DNA from 2 places in the Clostridium sp. SHJSY1 genome. Region 2 is predicted to be linked to the other one. Evidence: a T-box and tRNA genes for the amino acid it is inferred to sense, from the RefSeq annotation. Region 2 holds a T-box; the other holds one or more tRNA genes.
The links. The T-box of region 2 lies ahead of thrS (threonine--tRNA ligase). A T-box ahead of a tRNA ligase gene usually reads a tRNA of that ligase, here a tRNA-Thr.
Positions count from the first base shown of each region.

Region 1: it has a tRNA-Thr gene. The T-box ahead of thrS (threonine--tRNA ligase) is inferred to sense a tRNA for this amino acid. The anticodon was not compared.

Region 1 is NZ_JANDMF010000030.1:37,701-45,646, reverse strand. Features, by position in the region: gene NNC19_RS14150 (proline--tRNA ligase) at 1-25, shown strand, start outside; gene cysS (cysteine--tRNA ligase) at 43-1,440, shown strand; gene NNC19_RS14140 (ribonuclease III domain-containing protein) at 1,496-1,909, shown strand; gene rlmB (23S rRNA (guanosine(2251)-2'-O)-methyltransferase RlmB) at 1,929-2,729, shown strand; gene NNC19_RS14130 (NYN domain-containing protein) at 2,748-3,260, shown strand; gene sigH (RNA polymerase sporulation sigma factor SigH) at 3,361-3,981, shown strand; tRNA gene NNC19_RS14120 (tRNA-Thr) at 4,058-4,133, shown strand; gene tuf (elongation factor Tu) at 4,191-5,384, shown strand; gene rpmG (50S ribosomal protein L33) at 5,560-5,709, shown strand; gene secE (preprotein translocase subunit SecE) at 5,761-5,991, shown strand; gene nusG (transcription termination/antitermination protein NusG) at 6,024-6,545, shown strand; gene rplK (50S ribosomal protein L11) at 6,626-7,051, shown strand; gene rplA (50S ribosomal protein L1) at 7,105-7,794, shown strand; ribosomal protein L10 leader region at 7,837-7,946, shown strand, end outside.
Region 2 is NZ_JANDMF010000029.1:31,477-39,422, reverse strand. Features, by position in the region: gene NNC19_RS13670 (HAD family hydrolase) at 1-621, shown strand, start outside; gene NNC19_RS13665 (hypothetical protein) at 772-1,656, shown strand; gene NNC19_RS13660 (MFS transporter) at 1,775-3,019, opposite strand; T-box leader at 3,275-3,506, shown strand; gene thrS (threonine--tRNA ligase) at 3,561-5,468, shown strand; gene NNC19_RS13650 (transporter substrate-binding domain-containing protein) at 5,637-6,476, shown strand; gene NNC19_RS13645 (PAS domain-containing protein) at 6,801-7,946, shown strand, end outside.

The DNA.
Region 1 (7,946 bases), on a different contig from region 2:
AAAAAGCAACCTAAAAATAAAATAGTTTAGGAGGGATGTTTAGTGAAAATATATAATACTCTAACCAGAAAAAAAGAAGAATTTAAGACTATAACACCTGGTGAAGTGAAGATGTATGTATGTGGGCCTACTGTATATAACTTTTTTCATATAGGCAATGGTAGAACATTTATCGTATTTGATACCATAAGAAGATATTTTGAATATAGAGGATACAAGGTAGACTTTGTGCAAAATTTTACTGATATAGATGATAAGATGATTAATAAAGCAAATGATGAGAGTACTTCAGTAAAAGAGGTTGGAGATAGGTATATTGATGAATACTACAAGGATGCAGATGCCTTAAATATAGAAAGAGCTACAGTTAATCCAAGAGCTACAGATTATATTGATGAAATAATTAAATTTGTAAGTGAATTGATTGAAAAAGGATATGCATATGAAGTTGATGGTGATGTATATTTTAATACAAAGAAGTTTGAATCATATGGAAAATTATCAGGACAAAATTTGGACGATTTACAAGCAGGAGCAAGAATAAGCGTAGATGAACGTAAAAGGGATCCGATGGATTTTGCAATCTGGAAAGCACAAAAACCAGGAGAACCAGCTTGGAAAAGTCCTTGGGGAGCAGGAAGACCAGGATGGCATATAGAATGCTCGTGTATGGCTAAAAAAATATTAGGTGATACAATAGATATTCATGCTGGTGGAATGGATTTATCTTTTCCACATCATGAAAATGAAATTGCACAAAGTGAAGCATTAACAGGGAAAACATTTGCTAATTATTGGATGCATTCTGCATATATAAATGTTGACAATAGAAAAATGTCTAAGTCTTTAAATAATTTTTTTACTGCTAGAGATGTGTTAAAAGAATATGATGCAGATGTAATTAGATTTTTCATGTTATTAGCTCACTATAGAATACAAATTAATTTTAGTAAAGACTTACTTGATTCAGCTAAGGCTTCCATAGAAAGGTTATACAATACAATTGGAATATTAGAAAATCTTTTGGAAGAAGTATATATAGAAAAGATAAGTGATGAAGAAGCAAAATATCTTGAATCTTTAGATAAGTATAGAGAAAAATATATTGAAAAGATGGATGATGATTTTAATACTGCAGATGCAATAACTGTATTATTTGAGTTATCAAAGGATATAAATACTAATGTTTCAATAGATTCATCAAAAGAATTAATAATTAAGGCTTTAGAATTAATAAGAGAATTAGGAAAGCCTTTAGGAATACTTCAAAATACGACCAAAGTAAGTATAGAAGATGAAATAGAAGAATTAATAGAACAAAGACAGCAAGCTAGGAAAGATAAGAACTTTGCATTAGCAGATAAGATTAGAGATGATTTAAAAGCTAGAGGAATTGTATTAGAAGATACCCCTCAAGGTGTAAGGTGGAAAAAAGTTTAACAAAAACATTTTAAGGGTTGCAAAGTTTTGCAACCCTTATTTAGAGGAGAATAAAATGTTAGATGATTTAAGAGTTAGAGAATTTTCAAGAGATGAGGCAAAGCAATTTAATCCACTCCAACTAGCACTGATTGGAGATGGGGTATATGAGGTTTTTATAAGAAATTATATATTATCTTCAAATACAAGTTTATCAGCGCATAAAATGCATGTAAAAGCTATAAGTTTTGTAAAGGCTAAAAGTCAATCTTTAATAATGCATGAAATAGAGGATACACTAACAGAAGAAGAAGGGTATATATTTAAAAGAGGTAGAAATGCAAAATCAGCTACAGTACCTAAGAATGCTAATGTTAGAGATTATAGAGTTGCAACGGGATTTGAAGCTTTAATAGGTTACCTATATTTAATTGGAGATAGTGATAGATTAAAATTTATATTAGAAAAGAGTATAAGTATAGATATATAGCATGGTAGGAGGTACTTTTGTGGATAAGAAAGTAAAGGAAAAACATATAAGAGGAAATCTTAAAAAAAGAGATGATCGAGAAGAAAGAGAAGATTTAATTATTGGAAGAAATGCAGTTATGGAAGTTGTCAAAGGAAATAGAACTATAGAGTGTATTTATGTATACAAAGGTTCTATGGAAGGATCAATCAATACAATACTTAAAATAGCAAAAGAGAAGAAGCTAGTAATTAAAGAGGTTGATAGAAAAAAGTTGGATTTAATGAGTGATGGAGCTGTTCATCAAGGTGTTATTGCAAGAGTAACTTCATATGAGTATTGTGAAGTTAATGATATATTAGAATATGCAAAGAAAAAAGGAGAAGCACCATTTATAGTGATTTTAGATGAAATTGAAGATCCTCATAATCTAGGATCGATAATAAGAACTGCAGAGTTATGTGGAGTTCATGGAATAATAATTCCAAAGAGAAGGAATGTAGGTGTTACAGCAACAGTATATAAGTCATCTGTTGGGGCTATAGAACATGTAAAGGTGTCAAAGGTTACTAATATTAATGCGGCTATTGAAGAGCTTAAAGAAAGCGGTATATGGGTGTATGGAGCGGATATAACTGGAGAAGAATATAGTTATGAAGTAGACTTTTCAGGCCCTTGTGCAATTATCATAGGAAGTGAAGGAAGAGGTATTTCGAAATTAACTTTGAAAAAGTGTGACAAACTAATTAAAATACCTATGGTGGGCAAGATTAACTCTTTAAATGCATCTGTTGCTGGTGGTATAATTATGTATGAAATACTAAAGGGAAGATTGAAGTAAATTCAAAAGGGGGACTCCATGAAGATATTTTTTATAGATGGATATAATGTCTTAAATAGTTGGCCTAATCTAAAAGAAGGAAAAAATGATAGCTTTGATGGGCGAAGGTTAAAATTGATTAATATATTGCATAATTATGGATCGTATAATGACTCAAAAATTATAGTGGTATTTGATGGGCATAAGGTTGCAGGAAATATTGAAAATAAGGAAAATGTAAATAAAAATCTATCTATAATCTTTACAAAGGATGGAGAAACGGCAGATAGTTATATAGAGAGAGAGGTCCATAATTTAGGTAGAAGATATGAGGTTTATGTTGTTACTTCAGATTGGTTAGAACAACAAACTATATTTCAAAGAGGTGCTGTTAGGATTGCATCCTTAGAATTTTATAATGAAGTTATGTCTACAGAACATAGAATAAGGAAACGAACATCAAAGGATGGGATATTAAACAAAAATCATTTGCAAGACAATTTAGATGGGGATATAGTACAAAAGCTTGAAAAAATTCGTAGAAGCAAGTGAATAGTTGAAATAGTTTGACTTGAGAGATTTAGGTAGAGTATAATTTAGATTGTAATTGACATAGTTCGGAGGGGGAGCAGTGTACGATAAGAGATATTCAATGGGTAATTATTCGGAATTTGAAGAAAAATTAGATGAAGAAATTGTATTGGAAGCTAAAGATGGGAATGCTAGAGCTCAAGAATATCTTATTACAAAGTATGAGAATTTTGTTAAAGCAAAGGCTAAATCTTACTTCTTAATAGGTGCAGATAAAGAGGATATATATCAAGAAGGAATGATAGGGTTATATAAGGCTATAAGAGACTTTAAACCTGATAAACTTACATCGTTTAGGGCTTTTGCTGAGCTATGTGTGACAAGACAAATTATTACAGCTATCAAAACTGCAACTAGGCAAAAACACATACCTTTAAATACATATGTTTCACTTAACAAACCTATATATGAAGAAGAGTCTGAAAGAACCTTATTAGATGTGCTTGCTGGATTTAAAATAACTAATCCTGAAGAGTTAATAATAAGTCAAGAACAGATGGAGCATATAGAAAGTGAAATTGCCAAGGTGTTATCAGAACTAGAACTAGAAGTGCTTACGTCCTATTTAGATGGGAAGTCATATCAAGAAATTGCATGTGATTTGGATAGACATGCAAAATCTATAGATAATGCATTGCAAAGAGTTAAAAGAAAATTGGAGAAATGCTTAGATTTAAAGTAGTATTTTTTATTGACAAATAAAATGATTGATAGTAAACTTTATAATTGGTATATTGAGAAAAAATTAATATACGAGTGCTCACGTAGCTCAGTCGGTAGAGCGTCGCCTTGGTAAGGCGGAGGTCGTCGGTTCAATCCCGATCGTGAGCTCCAAAATTTAAACAAAACGCTAGGCAAAGTTTATCAACAAATAGAAGGAGGAATTTTACAATGGCAAAGGAAAAATTCGAAAGAAGTAAACCACACGTAAATATTGGAACAATTGGTCACGTAGACCACGGTAAGACAACATTAACAGCAGCTATTACAACAGTATTAGCAAAGAAAGGGTATGCTGAAGCATTTGATTATGCATCAATAGATAAAGCACCAGAAGAGAAAGAAAGAGGAATTACAATCAACACAGCACATGTTGAATATCAAACAGATAACAGACACTATGCGCACGTTGACTGTCCAGGACATGCTGACTATGTTAAGAACATGATTACAGGAGCAGCACAAATGGATGGAGCAATCCTAGTATGTTCAGCAGCAGATGGACCAATGCCTCAAACAAGAGAACATATACTACTAGCATCAAGAGTTGGTGTTGACTATATCGTAGTATTCTTAAACAAAGCAGATATGGTAGATGATCCAGAATTATTAGAATTAGTAGAAATGGAAGTTAGAGAATTATTAAGCGAATACAACTTCCCAGGAGATGATATTCCGGTAGTAACAGGATCAGCATTAAAAGCATTAGAAAACCCAACAGATGAAGAAGCAACAAAATGTATAATGGAACTAATGGATGCAGTAGATAGCTATATCCCAACTCCAGAAAGAGCAACAGATAAGCCTTTCTTAATGCCAATCGAAGATGTATTCACTATCACAGGTAGAGGAACAGTTGCGACTGGAAGAGTAGAAAGAGGAATTCTTCACGTAGGAGACGAAGTAGAAATCGTAGGATTAAGTGAAGAAAAGAAGAAGGTAGTAGTAACAGGAATAGAAATGTTCAGAAAGTTACTAGATGATGCTCAAGCAGGGGATAACATAGGAGCATTATTAAGAGGTGTACAAAGAACTGATATTGAAAGAGGTCAAGTAATCTCTAAGCCAGGATCAGTACACCCACATAGCAAGTTCGTAGGTCAAGTATACGTACTTAAAAAAGAAGAAGGTGGAAGACATACACCATTCTTTGATGGATATAGACCACAATTCTATTTCAGAACAACAGACGTAACAGGATCAATTAAGTTACCAGAAGGAATGGAAATGGTAATGCCAGGAGATCACATAGATATGAATGTTGAATTAATAACTCAAGTAGCAATGGATGAAGGATTAAGATTTGCTATAAGAGAAGGTGGAAGAACAGTAGGATCAGGTGTTGTTACTAGCATAGTGGAATAATTTACTTGATTTTTAAGGACTGGGTATTGATGCCTAGTCCTTTGAAAAGAGACAACATATTGACAGTATGTGACTTTTATGTTAATGTGGAAAAGTAACTCACAATTACGTAATTAGTTGAAGTGTTAAGAGTATTGTCTCTTAAATATATATGAATAACTGGAGGTGCAGACCCGTGAGAGTAAAGATAACTTTAGCATGCACAGAGTGTAAACAAAGAAATTATAACTCAATGAAGAATAAAAAGAACAACCCAGACAGAATGGAAATGCAGAAGTATTGTAAATTTTGTAAGAAGCACACTCTTCATAGAGAAACAAAATAATTGGCGATTGAGTAGAGACACAGACTTACTAAATTTAAGGATGTGAGAGAAATGGCTGTAAACAGTAGTGCAAAAATTGAGAGTAACGCTAAAAAAGGCGGAATATTGAAATTTTTTAGAGAAATGAAGGCAGAAGTGAAAAGAATAACTTGGCCTACTAACAAAGAAACCAAAAAAGCATTTATTGCTGTTGCTGTAGTCTCCATAATTTATATAATTATGGTTGGCGGATTCGATTATATTTTTCAAAACCTCTTTGAAGTGATTTTGAAACTTAAGTAAGGGAGGTTTAGGTGGAATTTCACCAGACAAATATGAGTGAAAGAGCAAGATGGTATGTAGTACATACATATTCAGGATATGAAAACAAAGTTAAGGCTAGTATTGAGAAGATTGTAGAAAATAGAAATCTTCAAGATTTATTGTTAGATCTTCAAGTTCCTATGGAAGAAGTAATTGAAGAAAAAGATGGTAAACAAAAAGTCACTTTAAAGAAAAAATTTCCAGGATATGTGTTGGTTAAAATGTTTATGTCAGACGAATCTTGGTATGTTGTAAGAAATACTAGAGGAGTGACAGGGTTTGTTGGGCCTGGATCTAAGCCGGTTCCTCTTACCGATGAAGAGATTGAATCTATGGGGGTTGTAGAACTTCCTGAAGATGTAGACTTAGAGGTAGGGGAAAGCGTTAGAGTGATTTCGGGACCTTTAAGGGAGTTTGTTGCAATAGTGCAAGAGATTAACCTTGAAAAACGTAAAATTAAGGCGTCAGTGGATATGTTCGGTAGAGAAACTCTAGCTGAACTAGACTTTAATCAAGTTGATAAATTAGTTTAATAATTATATTATATAACTGGTTTTTAATTAAGTGGGAGGACTTTAAAGTCCGTAATCACCACAGTATAGGAGGAATAACAATGGCTAAGAAAGTAACTGGAATGATCAAACTTCAACTTGCTGCGGGTAAAGCAACACCAGCACCACCAGTTGGACCAGCATTGGGTCAACATGGGGTGAACATAATGGGATTCTGTAAGGAGTTTAATGCTAAGACTGCAAATCAAGCGGGATTAATAATACCGGTAGTAATTACAGTATACCAAGATAGATCTTTTAGTTTCATATTAAAGACTCCTCCAGCTGCAGTTCTAATCAAGAAGGAATTAGGATTAGAAAGTGGTTCAGGAGTGCCTAACAGAACTAAAGTTGGTAAGTTAACTAAGGATCAAGTTAAGAAGATCGCAGAATTAAAAATGCCAGACTTAAATGCTGCAACAATTGAAACTGCTATGAGCATGATCGAAGGAACAGCAAGAAGTATGGGCGTAACTATTGAAGAGTAATTCATAAAATCGTGGGAGGTCAAGACCGTTATTACCACAAAGGAGGCTTATTAATGGGAAAGAAATATGTTGAAAGTGCAAAGTTAATAGATAAGAATACTTTATACAATCCAGCAGAAGCTTTAGAATTAAGTGTAAAGACTGCAAAAGCTAATTTTGATGAAACTATCGAACTACATGTAAGACTTGGGGTAGATCCAAGGCATGCAGATCAACAAGTTAGAGGAGCTGTTGTTTTACCAAATGGAACAGGTAAGACTGTAAGAGTATTAGTATTCGCTAAAGGTGATAAAGCTAAAGAAGCGGAAGCTGCAGGAGCAGATTATGTTGGAGCTGAAGATTTGGTTCAAAAGATTCAGTCAGAAAACTGGTTTGACTTTGATGTAGTTGTTGCAACTCCAGATATGATGGGTGTTGTTGGTAGAATCGGTAGAGTTTTAGGACCTAAAGGTTTAATGCCAAATCCAAAGTCAGGTACAGTAACGTTTGATGTTGCTAAAGCTATAGCAGAAATTAAAGCTGGTAAAGTTGAATATAGAGTGGATAAAACTTCTATAGTTCACTGCCCAATTGGTAAAAAATCATTTGGTTCAGAAAAGCTAAAAGAAAACTTTCATGCATTAATGGAAGCTTTAATAAAAGCAAAACCAGCTGCTGCTAAAGGACAATATGTTAAATCGGTAACTGTTTCAAGCACAATGGGGCCTGGAGCAAAAATTAATCCAACAAAAGTTTTAGATTAATATTGACTTGTGTAAAGTAAAGTGATATAATTTAATTCGTTGTTAAAAAGAATAATAATTCCGTAGACAGTAGGTGCATAAAAGCGTAACGTATAACAACCTACCGAGGTAGCGTATAATGATTATTATAGGTCTTCCTTTGTCTACGGGAA
Region 2 (7,946 bases):
TATAACTTTGGATTTGATGGTTTTGTACTTAACAATGGAGCATATGTGAAGGTTAAAGAAAAATGCATATATAAAGAGTCTATAAAGAAAGACTTTATAAAAGAGTTAATATATAATTTTGAAAGACTTAATATTGAATATAGCTTGCTTGGAGAAAAATATTCGTATATAAAAGATGACTATGAAAAATTACATTCATTTTATGATTGCTACAGTATAGGCAAAAAGTATCTAGAAGGTAATTATAATTATGAAGAGTTAGATATATATAAAATTGAATTATTATGCAAAGATAAAGAAGGCATAGAATATTGTACATCATTAGGAAATGAGGAATATAATTATATTCATGATGAAAAACATGGTTATTTTGAAATATATTCAAAAACAAATTCAAAAGCTTCAGGAATATTAAAGGTACTAGATTATTTAAATATTCCTTTAGAAAATAGTTATGCTTTTGGTGATGGAAAAAATGACATTGAAATGTTATCTACTGTAGGCTGTGGAATAGCTATGGGGAATGCTGATAATTATGTAAAGAGTTATGCTAAAAAAGTAACAGATACAGTACAAAATGATGGAGTAGCTTTAGAAATAGAAAAGTATATTTTATGGTAGATATAGGCAATACTCGAGATTTTCTTAACACACTTTCTAATATCCTTTTGGAATTGTTTATAGGAATCCACTATAAGAATCTTTTTAATAGAAATGTTGGTAGTGATTAGAAAATTAAAAAAGGGATAGTATTAAGATGAGGTGATAATCTTGATACAAGTAGATGAAAATTTAGAAATGTTAAATAATGAAATAGGGGCAATGATAAAAAGAAATTTATATAAAAATAGAGAAATAAAATGTTGTCCACATTGTGGCTGCAAAAATTATATGAAATATGGGAAATACAAAGGAATACAGAGATTTAAATGTAAAAATAATGAATGCACAAAAACATTTTCACAAACTACGAAATCAGTTTGGAGCTATTCAAAAAAGAATGCAAAAAAGTGGATTGAATTTATAGAACTTATGATGGAGAAAAGAACTTTGAAATATTGTGCAAAAAAACTTGAAATAAGTATAGTAACTGCATTTTATTGGAGACATAAAGTTCTAAATAGTATGATTAATGATTTTGAAAATGTTAAACTTTTAGAAAATGTGCAGTTTGGAAAGTCTGTAATGAAAGAGAATTTTAAAGGATGTAGGAATATTGAAACTTCAGAAAGAGAGGATATTTGGATAGTGGCAGCTAGTGGAATTAATGATGTTTTATTGTCATTACCTATATGCAAAAGAACATGGAATTTAAAAAAGTTTGAGGAAAAAATATATTCTAAAGTAGAGAGACAATCATATATTACTTCTTATGGAGATAGATATTTACAATTAGTTGCAAATAATCATAATAAGGAATTGGAGAAAATTGAAGTTAAAGCTGATGAAAGAATAAAATATTTAAGAAGAAATTTAAATGAATGGATGCTTTGTTTTTGTGGAATTGGGACTAAATATTTGAGGCAGTACCTAAGTTGGTTTATCTTATTTTTCATTGATAAAACAATTAATTATATGACCATAGTTACTAACTTAATGAAAGAAAATAGTTTCTTTAAAAACTATGATATTAAAAATTTAGGAGAGTACATATAGAGGCTAAAATTGCAACATTTATGTTAAAAAGAACACTAAGGGGCAAAGTAACTAATACATAGATATAGTTATCCACCCAAAAGTATTCAAAGGACCATTTAAGGCTAGGACATCATAATTAATAAAATGTTTCACCACTAATTATTTGCTTTTTAATATTTCTTAAGTTATATAGATGTAGAGCTATCATAAAACCTACACCGATAGTTGTTGTTATAAAAATCAAAGTCCAAACATGGCTAACACCATAATTATCTATAAATTTTCCAAGTGTAGATGTTCCAAAGGCTGCAGCTAAAGATTTACTTATGTTGTAAACGGCGCTAATTCTTGCTCTAAAATTCATAGGACTATTATTTGCTATATAGACTCCATTATTTGTTGAGGATAAAATTTCACCAATAGACCAAAGAACAGTGGAAATAATAAAAAGTAAAAAAGAACTTCCTATTAATCCTATCATTCCAAAACCTATAGCATAAAAGATTCCAGCAAAAATGATATTAAAAAGAGATTTGAATTTTTTTGTTATATTAATGATTACAACTGTCAAAAACACTACAGTTATAGCATTAACACTTATTAAATATCCAAAAAATTTAGCTCCATCTGATTTAAATACTTCATTTAGAGTCATTGGCATAGAAAAATTTATTTGGCTATAAGCAAAACTATAGAACATGCTAATTATTAAAAAGAAAGTAAGGTTTGGCTTTTTTAAAAGTACTTGAATTAGATTGCCAGATTCTTCTTTTTCATTTAAATTAACAATTTCATTATTGCCTTCTTTAGGTTTTGTCTCTTCAATGAAGATATAAAAAATCATTACAGCTACAAATGAAGATACAGCATCTAAAATGAAGAGGAGTGTCAAATAGTTTTCAAATAAAAATCCTGCAATTATTGGCCCTAAAGAGACTCCAATATTTATTCCAAGGTAACTCAGAGAATTACCTATTTGTCTGTTTTCAGAAGTTAATACATCAGCCATCACAGCAGATATAGTCGGTCTAACAAAACCATTGAAAAAAGCTGAAGTTATTAGAAGAACAACAATTATGTATGAGTTATTTATTATTCCACAAATGAAAACAGCTAAAGCAGCAACTCCCTGTCCAACCAAGTATATTTTTTTTCGGCTGATTAAATCAGCAAGCCTTCCGCCTAATATTGAGGAAGGTATTTGAACTAGTGAAGTTATGGTTACTACTAAACCTGTTGCTGTGTAAGAAAAGTTAAGTTTATCTGATAAAAGTAAAGATAAAAATGGAAATACAAAATCACCTAATCTATTGATTACTTGCACAAAAAATAGTGCATATATACTTTTAGGTAATCCTTTATATGTTTTAAAAATATTCATTTATGCCCCCTTATAAAACCCCAATATATTATTTTGATAATTGATTTAAATCTGATTATTTCATTTTTAAAATTAAATAATTCATGTATACCCCCTTAAACATTAGTATATATAATTTAATAAAATTTGACAAAAGAACAAATGTTTGACGTTTTATAATAGTTATCTTATTAAAAAAGTTATTTACAAAATATACTAAGAGTACTATAATAAATTCTAATAAGTTTGTGCACATAACTTAAAAATAAAATATAAAAATAAGTGATGATAGGGAAAAGTATTATAGAATACAGTTTTCAGAGAGGAAATATCGTCGGCTGAGAGTATTTCCAAATATGACTATGAGAAAAACTACCCTGGAACTATGATTTATTAGCTAGTTTTAGTGAAATGTCATCGGTGAAAGCCGTTAAAAATGTTAGAGATGAATTGAATTATGTTAATTCAATTTGGGTGGAACCACGGATATATTGCATTCGTCCCAAGATTTTTGGGATGGGTGCTTTTTTTATGAAAAAATTTAAATAGGAGGTAGAAAATTATGATTAAAGTAAAACTTAAAGATGGGTCAGTAAAAGAAGTGGAAGATAATTCAAGCATACTTGATCTTGCAAATTCCATAAGTAGAAATTTAGGAAAATCTGCAGTAGTAGGGGAAGTTAATAAAACCTTAGTAGATTTAAATCACAAATTAGAAAACAATGATGAGGTAAACATTTTAACAACAGATAATGAAGAAGTTGTTGAAGTTATAAGACATTCTACCTCTCATATTCTAGCACAAGCAGTTAAAAGATTATATAAAGATTCAAAACTTGCTATAGGACCAGCTATAGATAAGGGATTTTACTATGATTTTGATATAGATACTCCATTAACAACTGAAGACTTAGAAAAAATAGAAAAAGAAATGAACCTTATAATAAATGAAAAACTTAAGTTTGAAAGAATAGAGGTTTCAAGAGAAGAAGCTATAAAATTAATGGAAGAAAGAAATGAACCTTATAAGGTAGAACTTATTAATGATTTGTCAAAAAGTGAAAAAATTTCACTATATAAACAAGGGGATTTCATAGACTTATGTAGAGGGCCACATATTCCATCTACAAAATATGTAAAAGCGTTTAAGTTAACAAGTGTAGCTGGAGCATATTGGAGAGGAAATGAAAATAACAAGATGCTTCAAAGGGTTTATGGAGTAGCATTTGAAAATAAAGAAAAGCTAGAAACTCATCTTCATAATTTAGAAGAAGCCAAAAAGAGAGACCACAGAAAGTTAGGTAAAGAGTTAAAGCTATTTACATTTATGAATGAAGGACCAGGATTTCCATTTTTCTTACCTAAAGGAGTTGTACTTAAAAATACTTTAATAGATTTTTGGAGAAAACTTCATTATGAAGCAGGTTATGTTGAAGTAGAAACACCAATTATGCTTAATAAAAAATTATGGGAAACATCAGGACATTGGTATCATTACAAGGAAAATATGTACACTTCTATGATTGATGAAGAAGAATTTGCATTAAAACCAATGAACTGTCCAGGAGGAATGCTTGTTTATAAATCAGAAGCTCATTCCTACAGAGATTTTCCAATGAGAGTCGGGGAGCTTGGAAGGGTTCACAGACATGAACTTTCAGGAGCACTTCATGGACTTATGAGAGTTAGGGCATTTACTCAAGATGATGCACATATTTTTATGTTGCCAGAGCAGATAAAATCAGAAATTAAAGGTGTTGTAGATCTTATAGACAAGGTGTATTCTATGCTTGGCTTCAAATATAATATAGAACTTTCTACAAGACCAGAGGATTCAATGGGAAGTGATGAAGATTGGAATCTAGCAGAAGAGTCTCTAAAAGGTGCTTTAGATGAACTAGATTTAGATTATAAAATAAATGAAGGTGATGGAGCATTTTATGGTCCAAAGATAGATTTTCATCTTGAAGATAGCTTAGGCAGAACTTGGCAATGTGGAACTATACAATTAGATTTCCAACTACCACAAAGGTTTGAATTAGATTATATAGGAAGTGATGGAGAAAAGCATAGGCCAATAGTTATTCATAGAGTAATCTTTGGAAGTATAGAAAGATTTATAGGAATATTAATAGAACATTTTGCAGGAAAATTCCCAACATGGCTTGCTCCAGTACAGGCAAAAATCCTTCCTATATCAGATAAATTCAATAATTATTCAGAAGAGATTAGGAATAAGTTAAGCTTAAATGGAATAAAAGTTGAAATGGATTATAGAAGTGAAAAGATAGGTTATAAGATAAGAGAAGCTAGAAATGAGAGAATTCCTTATATCATTGTGGTCGGAGAAAAAGAAGAAAAAGAAAAGATGATTTCACTAAGAAGCAGAAAAAATGGTGATGAGGGAAATATTTATTTAGATGAATTAATAGATAGAATTGCTATTGAGGTTAAAAATAAAGAATTATAGATTAAAGATAGAAAGTAGGAGTTTCACTTACTTTCTATTTTTTTATACAAATGAAGGATAGATTTTTTAATAGAATAATTAGATAAGATATGAAGAAAAATAAAAAGTATGTGTAAATGTTTTTTATTATTTATGATTTTTACATTATATAAGTGGGAGGTAATTGAATTGAGAAGATGCTTTAGATATATAATTATTTTAATTGTAGTACTGAATTTTGTAAATAATATTAGAATTTCTGCAATGGAACTACCAAATGATGATAAGATATTAATGCAAAAAGAGGATAGTCTACAAAAGATAAAAGAAAAAGGAATACTTACAGTTGTATCATCAAATAGAATACCATTTTCATATAAAGATCCTGAGACTGGGAAATTTACTGGTGCAGATGCAGAAATAGTAAAAGAAGTTGCTAATCGTTTGGGCATTGAAAAAATTTCTGTAGTCTATGTTCCTTTTGCTACAGTGATGGAAGAGCTCATTAGGAATTCTCAATACGATATATTAGGGGAATCAATACTTATAACAGAAGAACGCAAAAATTTAGTGAATTTTACGAATCCTATTTATAATATTGGTGAAGCAATAGTGACTAGGAAGGATTCAGGTATTAATAATAAAGAAGATTTAAAAAATTCTACTATTGGCATACTTGGAAGTTCAGTTTTTGTTTCAATAGCTGAGAAGTGGAAAAATGAAGGAATTATAAAAAATTATATGATTTTATACAATAGTAATGATTTGCAAAAAGCATTAGAGAATAAAGCAATAGAAGCAATATTAACTAATTCTATAACTGGGAAAAGTATTATTTTAAGAAATCCTAAGTTAAACTTTAAAGTAGTATTATTAGAAAAAAATAAATATAAAGGGGCATATGTACTTAGAAAAGAGGATACTTCTTTATTAAATGCAGTAAATGAGAAATTAAAAGAGATGAGAGATGATGGTACTTTATATGAAATAATGACTAGATATAATTTAACAGAAGACTATATTCCATAGAAATTAAACAAAAAGACTAAATGAACTGGACAAATAAGTACCAGTTCATTATTTTTTTATGAAAGAGTATAATCAATTTTTGAGTATAACAAACAAAGGATATAACTAATTTATCCTTTATTTTGGGGAGCTTATAAAAAAAATCTAAAGGTAAATACTAAAAACATCCGCAGATTACAATGTATGTACTTTAAAAAACAGATAAAAAACGTAACTTTAGTTACCGATTTATATATAAATAAATGTTATTATATTCATATGATAATATTTATTAATTGAAAATAGATACCAAATTAAAAATTATAAAGAAAGGATGATGTGCAAATGAAAAAAGACATAAATTATATTACTATAGATGGGCGTGGAGAACATGAGTCCTTTAAGGATTGTATTACAAAGGCTATTGAGGACCTAAAACCAAATGAAGGAATACATATAATTAAAGATTTTGAGCCTTTCCCAATGTATAAAATGATGGAATCAAGAGGTTTTGACAAATATATGGAGAAAATAAGTGATGAAGAGTATCATGTTTATTTCACACCTAAAGCTCAACTTGAAAAAATTAAAATGGGTGAATACTTGAAGGTAGATGAAACAAAAATCAAAAATATTATGGATATTAAGTTAGGCTACCTAAAAGGAGAAATATCTTTAGAACAAGCAAAAATGAAGCTGAAATCTTCTGTTAACAAGGTAACAGCACAAGAATTTGCTATATGTGAACAATATCTTCAGCAGTACGGAATTACAGATGATGAATTAGCAAAAAGAATGGACGAAATACTTGAAATCTTCGAAGGTATACTTGTAAGCGAGAAACTTCAGCTGTCTTCAGGACATCCAATTAGAACTTATCTTGATGAGATCGAAGCTATAAGAGAAGTACTTAAAGAAATGAAGGGACAGTTAAAAGATAAGTTTATTAAGAATCAATGGTTTGAGCTTTATGATAAATTAGGACAAATAAATGTTCATTTCTCAAGAAAGCAAAACCAATTGTTTTCTGCCTTAGAGAGTAAGGGGTTTGATAAGCCTTCAAAAGTTATGTGGACGTTAGATAATAATGTAAGAGACATTATTAAAAAAGCAAAGGATTATTTACAGGCTGACCAAGATCAAGAATTTTTAAAGATTCAAGAAGAAGTCATTGAGATGGTAGAAGACATGATGGTAAAAGAAGAGGAAGTACTATTACCAACAGCTTTGGATTTACTAACTCAAGAGGATTTTGTGAAAATGAGAAAAGCCGATGACGAAATTGGTTATTGTTTAATTCAAAATCCACCATCTTATGGAAATGAGAAGGAAGTTGGAGATGCTTTAGAATCTAACAATGAATTGCTTAAGGATTTGTCAAAAGTGTTTCAAAAACATGGAATGCTTTCTGCTCCCTCAAAAAATGAAGTGCTGGATGTGAGTCAGGGAAAACTGACAATTCAACAGATTAATCTTATATTTAAGCATTTA